Regions from separate parts of the Paenibacillus sp. CAU 1782 genome, predicted to be linked through region 2. Evidence: predicted binding sites of a transcription regulator. Region 2 holds the regulator's gene; each other region holds the start of a gene.

Region 1 (4,203 bases), 810 kb from region 2:
CCGGCTTACAACCCCGAAACGGTCCCGAAGCGGAGCCGACAGCAAGCCTGCTCTCGTCGTTGCCCCGATCAAGGTGAACGGAGGCAAATCCAGGCGGACCGAACGGGCGCTAGGACCTTTGCCGATCATAATATCCAGCGCAAAGTCCTCCATGGCGGGATAAAGGACCTCCTCCACGGAGCGGTGGAGACGATGAATTTCATCGATAAACAAGACGTCGCCTTGCTGCAAATTGGTCAGAAGCGCCGCCAAATCGCCAGGTCTCTCGATCGCCGGCCCCGAGGTCGTACGAAGATTAACGCCTAGCTCATTAGCAATGATATTGGACAATGTTGTTTTGCCCAGACCCGGCGGCCCGTACAGCAATACGTGATCCAGCGCTTCTTTGCGCTGCTTGGCCGCTTCGATATAGATTTTGAGATTTTCCTTTGCTTTGCTCTGGCCGATATATTCCGCCAGGTAGCGCGGCCGGAGACTAAGCTCCACCGCTTGTTCTTCCATCATCAGGTTGGCGGAAATGATTCGCTCATCCATTAAAGGCCACCCTCCCTTCCGTCATTACCCTTTAAACAATTGCTGCAGTGCGCGCTTCATCAGACTGTCTACCGTTTCATCAGGCGTGGCGCTTTCCTTAAGGCCGCTCCATGCTTTATCAAGCTCCGCTGCAGTATAGCCAAGCGAGGCAAGCGCCTCGCGCGCTTCCTCCCATGCCGTGCCCGCTCCTTCTCCGCCTGCTTCTCCCGCTCCGGCAGCATCGGTCAGCGATGCGGCGGTTAAGCCGAACGCATCCGCGGCAAGCCCCAGCTTATCCTTCAAATCAAGCACCATACGCTGCGCCGTTTTTTTGCCGATGCCGGGCAGCTTGGTCAAAAACGCCAGGTTTTCCGTCTGGATAGCAGCCGCAATCGCCTCCGGCTTGCCTGCTGACAATATCCCGAGCGCTACGCGTGGACCAATTCCCGATACATCCAGCAGCTTGCGGAACAACGTCTGCTGCTCCCTCGACTCAAATCCGAAAAGCAGGATGGCATCCTCTCTCACATGGTGGTGAATGTAGATAGTGACCGGTCCCTCCTTGCCCGCGAAGGCGTAGGGGCTGGGCATAAACACCCGATAGCCGACATCCCGAACGTTCAACACCAAATATTCTCCTTCGATATGTACAACCGGCCCGGTAAGAAAATCGATCATATGCGGGTCACCTCATTGATTTTATTGGTCAAACCGGCGGAATGGGCATGACAAATCGCCACCGCAAGCGCATCAGCAACGTCGTCCGGCTTCGGGATCGCCGACAGCTTGAGAAACATTTTGACCATTTCCTGCACCTGCCGCTTCTCCGCCTTGCCGTACCCCACAACAGCTTGCTTGACCTGCAGCGGAGTATATTCCGCCACGTGAAGCCCCCGTTGGGCCGCCGCCAAAATAATGACGCCTCTGGCTTGTCCCACGGCAAACGCGGTCGTTACGTTACGGTTGAAAAATAGTTTCTCAACCGCCACGGAATCCGGTTTGTAGCGGTCCATAAGCGCGCAGGCGGATTCGTATATCTGCTGAAGCCGCTGCTCCGGCGGCGTCTTCGCCTCGGTTTGAATAGCGCCGTATTGAACCGGCGTTAATTTGTGTCCTGCCTTGTCAATAAATCCAAAACCCGCAATCGCAATACCGGGATCGATACCCAAAACGCGCACAATTCCAACTCCCGTCTTGGCTTCGGGCTTGTCCGGCGGCTTTTTGCCAACAATGCCGCCTCCCCGGAAGCCTTCGGCTTTAATGCCTATCCTCCATTATAGCAAAAATTGCCCCAAATGAGAACGAACGTTTGTCCTGATTTATGGCGCAGCAAAAAACCGCCCGGCCGGGACTGCTCTCCAGTGCCGCCTTGCGGCCAACAATCAGGGAGCAATTCAGCGCGGGCGGCCACATTGAGGCGGCGTATCGGCACTTGATGCAGCGGTATTTTCAACTGACTCAATTTCAAATAGGCACGGAAAAATAACGCAGCTGGGGGCGAAAAGGCGGTGATTGATGCCCTTGAGCGAGTTTCCAGACACGCCCTAGTAGGATTGGCGCCTCTCATCGTTGTCGCCTTCATCAATAGCGTAGTCGCTAAATGTGGACAATACGCTATTGTACTCTTCTATATCGCACACCCGAATGCCTCGCGACAGTTGTTCAAACTGCCCGGCGGGCAAGCTGCTCTCCAGGTATTGAATATCCAGCTGGAAAAAGGTTCGCATCACTTTGTCGTCCTTTGGCTCGCCGTCATAAAGCGAAAAATGCCCATTCCGGTCGATGCCGAAATAAGCGTGGCTTTTGCAATGCGGCGATAGATCATTGACGCGCTTTTCCAACCTGACCCTGGCGCCATCCGGCTCCATGCTGGCGGTCCAACCCGGATGAAGGGACAGCAGCGATACAACCTCATCGGGATGAAGCGAACCTAGCGATTCCGTCTCTTCGCCGCAAACGTAAATGACATGAAGCACAACCTCGGCTTGATCGCCCTTCTGCTTCAACTCATGGAGCTTGCCGCTGACGGAATAAGGAGGATGCTCCGCTGGCGCAGTTGCGGTGACGCCGCCTTCGGCTAATGCAGCGCCGGTATTGTCCGCTGGAACGGATGCGGAGATACCGTTCGCCGATATAGCGTGTGCACTCCCCTCAGGCGCAGCAAAAACGACGCCGCCCGCAAGCGGCAGCGCCGTCAGCCACGCGGCAGACGCCGCAGCAATTATCCACATGTTCGCCGGTGAAACCCTGGCGGCCAATCCGCCAAGACTCCATAGCGGTCTTCGGCCTCGCCTAAGTCTTTTTTTCAATTGCCTCCATGGATGGAAGGTCATCATGGGGAAAGCCCCCTCTATTGCTTTTTGACATAGTGTGCGCCTGTTTTGGAGAATTATGCAGGTCTGGATGTCACTTTGCAGATTTCTGGATTGCCGCTTCCAGTTCCTCTAGCGAAGATCCCGCTTTTTCGCCGTTAACAATAAATGAAGGCGTTCCGTAAATGCCGTTTGCCGCCGAGATTTTGAAGTCCTCTTTGACGTCGAACAGATATGTATGTTCCTGAAGGTCCTTTTTGAACAAATCCGGATCCAGTCCGGTTACGTTGTTTTTGACGAATTTTAGCAAAAAGGATTCCGTCGCCCAAATCCGTGCTTCCTTGCCCTGATTCAGCAGTAATTGTTCCTTGAATTGCCAAAACGCTTCAGGGGATTGGCGGTAAATGGCTTCGCTCGCGGACGCCGCAAGGATGGAGTCGGGGCCCAGGAACGGGAAGTTTATGGTATAAAACTGAACCATTCCCGTATCGATATACTTTTCTTTGATGGTAGGGAATATGGCGTTTTCCCAATCCGCGCAGGAAGGACATTTGTAATCGATAAATTCAATCATTTTGACAGGCGCGTCCGGACTGCCCAGATAAGGCTGTTTCTCCAGCATGAATTGTCCTACCTCGACCTCGACCTTGCCTTTGGCGTCCATTAAAGCCGGAAGCTTCTCAAGCTCAGAGGCCGGGCTGTTTTTGTCCAGGATTGCAATAAGAATAAAGCAGATAATAACGGTTCCGATAACCGCAACCAACGGGAGCCACTTTTTCATTGGTACAGTTTCTCCTTTTCATCCAATTTCGGTCATTATCCCATAAGATTACAGTCAATAAAGGGAAAAATGATATGATGAAGGTCACTTTTTCCAAAAAAAGTGTTTGGATTGGCACTTGGGCTTGATTTCACGAACCAAACCTTTACAATTTTATTTATCATACAAGAAGGAAGGCCCTGTTCATGTTTCTGGAGTGGAATGCTAATCAATATGAAATTGCCGCGCAGGGGATCGTTATCAGGCTGCTCGCCAAGGAATATGCGCTCCTGACGTTTCTATACCGGAACCGGGGACAGTCATTCAGCCGGGAGCAATTGCTGGACAAGGTGTGGCCGCTGGAGTATCCTACGGAGCGCACCGTGGACGACCATATATACAGGCTGCGCAAAAAGCTGATTCCCTTGCGGGAACTGAAGCTCGAGACAGTGCGCGGCATCGGTTACAAGCTAAGCGTCGACGAAAGCGGCGGCGGTTTCCATACGCCACCCAGCGCAACCGACAAGCAGTTGCAGGATACGATGCAAGGCGTATTTGCCCGTTATCATCGCTATGGCCAAGGGAAATCGATGCTGGCGCTGGCAAGGCAGCAGGATG
Region 2 (4,203 bases):
CCAGAGTTTGACTGAGAGGGGACAGGAAATGGCCTATTGGACGAAATCGGTTTTTTCGGACTTGCCTGCGGCGGCGAAGGATGCATGGCTGAAAGAGCTTGTGCAGGCGCTGCCTGGCGGGTTTTCTTATAAAGGACTTGCGTCTTTTGAAAGGTTTGGAACTGCTCTGGAAACGGGAGTATATCTCTATGGAGATAGAGAGTTTGTTTATGTTCCGGGAGATGCGGTGACGCTTGGCTGGGAGGACTGGCAAGAAGGAATGGACGAAGACACGGAGGAGGAATTCCGGGCTACGTTGGATGAATACGATGTGGAGGATGGCACCGCCTTTTTGAAAAGCATGATGTCCCCGGTCCGCAAGGCTGACATTCCGCCGATGCTGGTTGAACGTTACGCGCGCGGAATTGGCTGGATCGAGGTTGCCGAGCAGGATGAGGAAGCCTATGACTACGAGGATTTTCACGAGGAGCTGGAAAAGTTCAAAACCTCCGGCTATAACGAATATACGTGCTACAACAGCTTCAAATTTGTTCGGGAACAAGACGCCGTAAGATGTTATCTTTTTGATGAAGAATTGACTTATGGAGGGCTTGTTGAAGAGCTTTCATCAGAAGGTTTTTCGCTGCCTAACGAGGATCAGTGGGAATACCTGTACGGCGGCGGCTGCCGCACCCTGTTTCCATGGGGAGACAGCTTTGATTACAGCCTGCGGGTAAAATATTTCGGCGACGAGGATGGGGCGGACTCAGCCGGCAAGGAGAAAGGATATGACCTTGAGAAGCCAAACGGATTCGGGCTTTGTTTTGCAGGCGATCCTTATCAATATGAGCTGATCTCGGGAGAAACCTCCTTTTTGCTCAAGGGCGGAGACGGCGGCGGGATGGTATGCGGCGGTACGGGCTTGCTAATGGGGTATTTGCCGGCCGTTGCCCCGTATTACCGCGATCCGTATGGGCAAGAGCTGGAGTGGGAGGACCTGTTTGATCATATGAATATCAGGAGAATCATTGTCCTGAAGTAAGGGACAACGTATGTTTATCCCTTTAACGTCATCGTTAAGCAAAATAATGCCAAGAACAGGTTGGAGAAATCCAGGCCTGTTTTTTTTGGGCCGGGTAGGGATATTTTAGTGGTTGCAAGGAAATGATGAATCATATAGAATGAGAACAAATGTTCTGTTTATGGAGCCGGTTAACAATCGTGGCAGGACATCGTAATGAAGTCATTACGGGACCGCATTCGCTCTGCTGCTGCGAGCAGAGGCGGACGGCACAAAACGGGGGGCTTTGAATGAGCAAGCTTGACGGAAACGAAAGATGGAAATCCAAGATGCTTTTGACGGAACATCAGGAGCAGCATGACCAGCGTGGCCAAATTCCCGTTAGCGGCCGTCCTGGATTAGAGGAATTGACCATGATACGCGACTACATTATGTTTCCGCATATCATTGCAATGCTGCAGAAGGGGATGGAGCATATCCGCGTGTCGCGGCTTCCCCTCAAGGACCTGAACATTCGTTGTCTTGAAATATTTATGTTGCGTACAACGGATGAATATTATGACCTGAAGCGATCTCTGAAACGGCGTAACATTAAAGTGTTTACGGATGAAACCGGGGACGGAATTCTGTATCACCGCTATTTGTGCCGGGGATACGAAGAGCGGTTTGGCATTGCGCGGGAAGCGCTGCGGATGGAGATCAGCAATAAAATGACTCAATACATTGAGGAACTGGGAGAACAGCTGCGGGCGCCCAAACGGGAAGGGTAAGAAATACAACAGGAGGGACGGGCGGCCCCGCCATTCATACGCACAAATGATGGACCATCTCTTGCGAGATGGTTTTTGCTTTTTCTTTATTTATTTGCTTGATACAGCTCGAGTGAGACGTTTTCCGACTCCTCATGATCGGGCAACTGGGAATAAAACATCCCATAGAGCAAGGCATATTTCTCATCATCGGAATCGGAGTGAATTTCTATGTATTCACCATAGGTGGTGTCAATGCTAAAATAGCGAAGCTGCGTAATGATTTCGCCGCTATCCGACTTTATCGTCTCCGAGTCGTAAGCAACGGACTGGATCTCGTCCAGGTTTACTTTGTGATCCAGAATTGCTGGCAGTTGGTCTATCATCATTGCCCTCCTTATGTAGACAAAAAGCGCAAGTCCTAAGGAAATGCTGCAATGCATCCCGAAACCTGCGCTTTATATTGTAGAATAGGTTAACATCTTGCTCACCCCGCTAAACGTCTCCAAAAGAATTCAGAGAGAGGTGCTGGTCGCACTTCAGTGAATGTCGCGGAACAATCCGATTACTTTACCCAGAATGGTCACATTAGGCAGCAGAATCGGTTTCATGGAAGCATTCTCGGGCTGCAGGCGAATGTGATCCCTCTCTTTGTAGAACGTTTTGACGGTAGCCTCGTCGTCCTCCGTCATCGCAACCACGATTTCGCCGTTGTTGGCCGTTTGCTGCTGTCGCACAATCACATAGTCGCCGTTATGTATGCCGGCTTCAATCATGCTGTCGCCAATAACATTAAGAATAAAAACGTTGCTGTCCCCTACATAATGGGAAGGAAGCGGGAAATAATCCTCTATATTCTCCGTCGCCGTAATGGGCAGGCCTGCGGTAACTTTGCCCACGATTGGCACCTGCGCTACGGGAAGCGGAATGACGTTGTCATTGGGATCCTGGTTAAGGATTTCGATCGCGCGAGGCTTCGTGGGGTCGCGGCGGATAAAACCCTTCTTTTCCAAACGGTCCAGATGGCCGTGTACCGTGGAGCTGGAGAGCAATCCGACAGCTTCGGCAATTTCTCGTACGGACGGGGGATAACCCTTATCCTTGACTTCCTGCTTGATAAAATCAAGAATCGAATTTTGTCGCTTGGAAATCTTCGACACTTCCATCATCTCCATTCATGCTTATTGTGACAAATTATAGCACAGAACCGAGGTTCGTACAAACATAAGTTCTCAAGCACAAAAGTTCGCATTTTGTATTGACCGCAAACATTTGTTCGTGTTATCTTAAAAACAGAACAAACGTTTGGGGTGCTGAATATGCTAATGATGAGTTCAAGCAATAGCTCTTACAAGTCCATTCATGTTATGAACGCTATAGGAAAGACACAGGAGAAGATCTCCGGTCTCCGGCAGGTTGCCAATTGGATTAGAGGCCACATGCTGAAAGCTATTGTCAGCGCGGTATTATTTGCGGTGTTGTCCACATGCTTTCTGATTGCCGTGACCAATGCTTTGCCGGAAACGGTTGCGGAACCTTCCGGTAACGAAATTGTAATTGCAGTGGGCAGCGGCGACACTCTCTGGGGCATTGCCGGTCGCCATAGCGACGGGGGTCAGGATATCCGGTATGTCGTACACATGATTAAGGAACGGAACGGCTTGCAGACCTCTGCCATCATGCCTGGCCAAAGGCTCATACTTCCTGAATTATAAGTAAGGATCACTTTGTCTCATCGCGCTTCCTTCATATCCCATTAGTCATAGATAGCAATAAGGCCTGTTGCGTTACGCAGGCCTTATTGCTTTTTTATTTGTATGCTTTCAAAGGCTTGCAGAGGTCGCTTATACCTTGACAATGAGGCGCTGGAAGTGTCAAAGTAAGGAGAAGTGATTTTTGCAGCATGACCGGAGGGAGCAGAGAGTAATGGATATTGACAAGTTGATTGCCAGAATTAATGAATTGTCGCGCAAGAACAAAACGGTAGGACTAAGCGATGAAGAAACAAAAGAGCGTGACGAGCTGCGCCAGCAATACCTGAATAATTTCAAACAGAATTTCAGGCAGCAGCTGGACACTATTAAATATGTAGAAGACGAAGAAAACAACATCACGCATTAAGTTTGGAGGGCGGTTTAACCGATGAACTACCATTTGCTAGGGAAAAGCGGGCTTGCAGTATCCGAATTGTGTCTGGGAACGATGACTTTCGGCAATACGACCAGCGAAGGCGATTCTATAGAAATGATTCACCGGTTTCTGGACAAGGGCGGCAATTTTCTGGATACGGCAAACGTTTATGTTAACGGGCGTTCGGAGGAAATTGTCGGAAAGGCCATACAAGGCAAGCGTTCGGAGGTAGTGCTGGCTACCAAGGTTCGGATGGTAACCTCGCCTCACGTAAACGGGGCTGGTTTGTCGCGCAAACACATCATGGACGAGGTCGATGCCAGC
Region 3 (4,203 bases), 160 kb from region 2:
ATTACCGAAAGGATGGAAGACATTCAATTTGAAAAAGGGTGGATATTTAAATTTCATTTTCGGGAAAGTGACTACACTAGAGCATCATCAAGAAATGAGAAGAGATTACCGATTTACGATGTGAAGTCTTTTTGGCAGCTTAAAGAAATAATACACAATGCTCAATCTATGCAAGAGGCAAGTTTTCATTGGCATCTTAATGAAGTTCCTGGCGATGAAAACTTTGTGGATGTGCGAATTGAGTATAAAAATGGTACAATGATTGTGTACTACTACACTAAAATGAGGGTGAGTAGAAGGGAGAAGGAGGAATTTGTTTTACGAAAAATTAAAGCATATTTACAATAATTCCAACTGCAAGCACCACTTTCAAATTTCAGTTCTTGAATCACTCCATACTTTTATTCAACAATCCTTAAATAGTCGTAAAAAAAATATTAATCCACATGATTTTTCCAAATTCACTGGGCTAACATTAAAATCATCTCTTCAATTTTTACTTTACTTTTCTGATAAAGACGGCGTTTTTGAAGTTGTTTATTTTTTCGAATGTACTAAGTCAGTTTGCAACAATAGAATTTATTTAGTTGAAGACGACTTAAATAGCTCGGAGAATGTTGTTGCGTGTGAAGAATGTGGTAATTCTTATGTTATTGGAAATGTTCAAGAGTATATTAGGGCACATTTTAGAGTACGCAAAGAATATCTGAGTCAAATTCCAAAAATCACTACACAAGTAAGTAAGGTTGATCCTAAGTCCACTTTCGAAGCATTGAAAGGGCTATCCGATGATTTAAAGCAGAAGTCCCCTTCATCTTTAGATGAATTTTTGGAGTTTGGTGAAGGGGACGAGGAAAGTGTCGCTTTAGACCAATTGGATGAGGGGAATATTGATGAATCAGGTGAACAGATATCAAGAGTGGTAAGCAACTTTCTTATGAAGTGTAGACAGAGGTATTGATGAAAAAGAGTTTTGTTTATTATAGTTGGCTAATATTGGGATTCTCAGGCGGGAACCTTTTGTCATTCTTTATACTTGTACTTTTGTTACAAGAAGGATACTTTGAGAAACCTCTCGACAGTCTTTGGTCAGGTTTTTTTGAGCTATCAAGTTCTTTATTAGGTGGATTGGTTGGTGGGTTAACTGCATATTTTGTAGCAAAGTATCAAATAAAAAGTCAACATGAGGTTGATTCGAAAAACAAAGACAATGCTCAAAAGATAATATTTAACATAATATCTGAAGAAATGAAAATGAATCATAGTGTAATTAACGATATAACTGACATTATTCCAGATAGCGATTATGAAAGATTTCTTCTTGCCACATCGTTAGTTTCACAAGGTTACACTGAAGTAAAAGAAGCGTTACATATGTTATTATCCGATTTAACTCTCGATTTTTTAATGCAGGTTAGAAGTGAATTGACTAACTATGAGTACATAAATGTTCACAAAGCAATACATCATTTACTTGTTGTAAGTAAATTGGGCGAAAAAATCATGGAACTAAATAATGCTGAAAATATTGCAAATATGCTAAAGCAACTGAGACAAAATGCAATCATGTTTAATGAATATTATACTAATTTGAAATCCTAGACGGAGCCCCATTATACATGGAGGCTTTTTTGTTTGATTCATTTCTAATCAAAAAAACTTTTTGTGTGTTATTTCCATTGCATACCGAACATATATTTGCATATAATAAGAACAAACGTTCGTGATAGGGTGGGGAGATGGATTACGGGAAACGGTCTATATTGTTGATCGACGGTCAGTCATTTTATGCCAGCGTGGAAAAGTCAGCCCATCCAGAATATAAAGATAAGCCGGTTGCAGTTGGAGATCCGGACCGAAGGAGCGGTATCATATTAGCGGCCTGCCCAATTGCAAAATCGCGCGGCGTAACAACGGCCAGCAGGGTAGGAGAGGCTTTGGCGATATGCAAAGACCTTATCATAATTCGCCCCCGCATGCAGCGATATATTAGCATCTCATTGTTTATTACAAGCATCTTTGAGTCATTTACAGAACTGGTGGAGCCTTATTCAATTGATGAGCAATTCTTGGATGTGACAGGATCAGTTGCTCTTTACGGCTCTGCTGAAGAGATTGCACGAAAGATACAACATAATGTTCAACTTTCAACTGGCGTGCTTTCAAGGATCGGAATTGGCCCCACAAAGGTGCTTGCGAAAACGGCAACAGATAACTTTGCCAAAAAACGCCCTGAAGGCATTTTTCGGCTGGATGCAACTAACATCGAGCGGGATTTGTGGCCGCTGCCGATCAATAACATGTTCATGGTCGCCTCACGGATGACGGCCAGATTTACAATGCAGGGTCTACGCACCATTGGGGATATTGCAAGGCTTGAGCTTCCCGTTTTTAAAAAGATGATGCGCAGGATGATGGGTAAACAATCCGATATCCAAGCGGAATATTATTGGCAAACGGCCAACGGCATCGATCCAAGTCCTGTTGTTCCATCTATAGCGACACCGCTCAAGTCTGTGAGCCACGGTAAAGCGCTCAGAGCGTCATTGTACAGTCGTCGGGAGGATATCGAGGTAGTTTTATTGGAGTTGTGCGTTGAAGTCGGCAGGCGGGCGCGTTGCTTGGGAGTGCAGGGGAGGGTTGTTGCCCTTGGCGTTGGAGAAACGGATGGGCAGCGCGGAAATGTATTCAACCGGCAATTGACGCTAATTCGACCTACATCACTGACACATGATTTAGTCACCGCTGTGCAGACTCTCTTTGATCAATATTGGCAGGGACTACCTGTAACCCATATTGCGATTGCTTTGACGGGGTTGTCCTCAGATAAAATTCAGCAGCTGGATCTTTTTGAGGACCGCGCAAAACAATTTGACCTGGAGTTGGTAACGGACGAGATTAAAGACCGTTTTGGAGATGCATCTATTATGAGGGCGTCATCGCTGCTTAATTCTGGCGTGGCCCGCGAAAGAGCGGGGCAGATTGGAGGGCACTTTAAATGAGTAAACTGGACGGGAATGAACGATGGAAGACTAAAATGTTACTCACGGAACACAAGGAGCAATATGAACAGCGTCATCAACCCAAGATCATCGGTATGCCCACCAATGATGAAATGACAATGATTCGTGATTACATCATGTATCCAAATATCATATCAATGCTTCATCGTAGCATTGACCAAATTAGAACGGCTAACATCCCATTAAAAGAACTGCTTGCTCGTTGCCTGGAAGTCATTATGTTCTCGGTGACTGATGACTATTACATCCTTAAGCGTGATCTTAAGACGAGGAATATCCAGGTGTTCACGGATACAACTGATGACGGTGTTTTTTATCATCGTTACCTCTGTAGGGGATATGAAAACCGATTTGGCATTACGAGGGAAGCGCTGAAAGCAGAAATGGGTAACCGTCTGGCAAGATACACTGATCAGCTTTCCCAAAAACTAAAACGATCGGGAGGAAACGAAGATGGCGAAAGTAAAAGCGAAAAGACCCACTAGAGACGAATTTGTATTAGAGGAGCTGGGCGAGCGCTTAGTTGAAGCTAAGAATGAAGAAACGTTGATCGAACTTGAGGTTTGGGGACTTGACGAGCCGGTTAAAGGATTGATCACAAATATGGATTCAAGGACAAAACTTGTTCATGTCGAACACAATGGTGAACTATTTAAGGTTCCGTTCCTGGACATTATGAAAGTCGCAAATCCAAACTAACAAGACCCGGAGGAATGATTGCTAGGAGGTAATTCATTGGCAGTTGACATTGAAATAATTAAAGCTAAATTAATGCAATCATATGAAGATAAGACCACAGTTTCTTTTGTTGATTATGACGGCTATGCATACAAAGGGGTTGTAACAGGCATTGATCGGATATTCAGGGGATTTGAATTGAATGATAAAGAATGGCATGATCCATTAGCAATAGAATATTTAGAAGATGTAGAATGAGCTTTGGCGTACAGTTTGCAATAAAGGATACAGGAATATTTTCCCGTCTTCTCACCATGCCAATCCCTGCCATATACTGATTACAAGTCATTATGACAGGGGGCAGGCCGTGGATTCGCATCTAGAGAAACTAATGGAGAAATACGAAATACCTAGACAATACTATGAGTTGCCCGTCAAGCTGCTGGGGCAGTTTTTGTATGATATTGATAAGGTGCATTTATTTCCGAGGATCGTCAGCTCA

What was found. The regulator LexA, encoded in region 2, represses DNA repair genes until DNA is damaged. The targets are predictions, from matches to a motif close to CGAACATATGTTCG.
Region 1: ruvC (crossover junction endodeoxyribonuclease RuvC) is a predicted target of LexA. The motif match lies at 1,812-1,825, and genes of this name have one in related genera.
Region 3: ACX93W_RS05105 (DNA polymerase IV) is a predicted target of LexA. The motif match lies at 1,688-1,701, and genes of this name have one in related genera.

Annotation. Positions count from the first base shown of each region.
Region 1 is NZ_JBTOLL010000001.1:1,690,305-1,694,507, forward strand. It holds gene ruvB (Holliday junction branch migration DNA helicase RuvB) at 1-534, opposite strand, end outside; gene ruvA (Holliday junction branch migration protein RuvA) at 559-1,191, opposite strand; gene ruvC (crossover junction endodeoxyribonuclease RuvC) at 1,188-1,691, opposite strand; gene ACX93W_RS08095 (BofC C-terminal domain-containing protein) at 2,058-2,849, opposite strand; gene ACX93W_RS08100 (thioredoxin domain-containing protein) at 2,920-3,606, opposite strand; gene ACX93W_RS08105 (winged helix-turn-helix domain-containing protein) at 3,792-4,203, shown strand, end outside.
Region 2 is NZ_JBTOLL010000001.1:881,008-885,210, reverse strand. It holds gene ACX93W_RS04325 (hypothetical protein) at 29-1,021, shown strand; gene ACX93W_RS04320 (hypothetical protein) at 1,291-1,770, shown strand; gene ACX93W_RS04315 (hypothetical protein) at 1,857-2,138, opposite strand; gene lexA (transcriptional repressor LexA) at 2,289-2,909, opposite strand; gene ACX93W_RS04305 (LysM peptidoglycan-binding domain-containing protein) at 3,189-3,464, shown strand; gene ACX93W_RS04300 (DUF896 domain-containing protein) at 3,676-3,870, shown strand; gene ACX93W_RS04295 (aldo/keto reductase) at 3,892-4,203, shown strand, end outside.
Region 3 is NZ_JBTOLL010000001.1:1,044,068-1,048,270, reverse strand. It holds gene ACX93W_RS05120 (hypothetical protein) at 1-348, shown strand, start outside; gene ACX93W_RS05115 (hypothetical protein) at 314-961, shown strand; gene ACX93W_RS05110 (hypothetical protein) at 961-1,602, shown strand; gene ACX93W_RS05105 (DNA polymerase IV) at 1,740-3,002, shown strand; gene ACX93W_RS05100 (hypothetical protein) at 2,999-3,508, shown strand; gene ACX93W_RS05095 (YolD-like family protein) at 3,477-3,722, shown strand; gene ACX93W_RS05090 (hypothetical protein) at 3,759-3,959, shown strand; gene ACX93W_RS05085 (DNA-directed RNA polymerase subunit alpha C-terminal domain-containing protein) at 4,069-4,203, shown strand, end outside.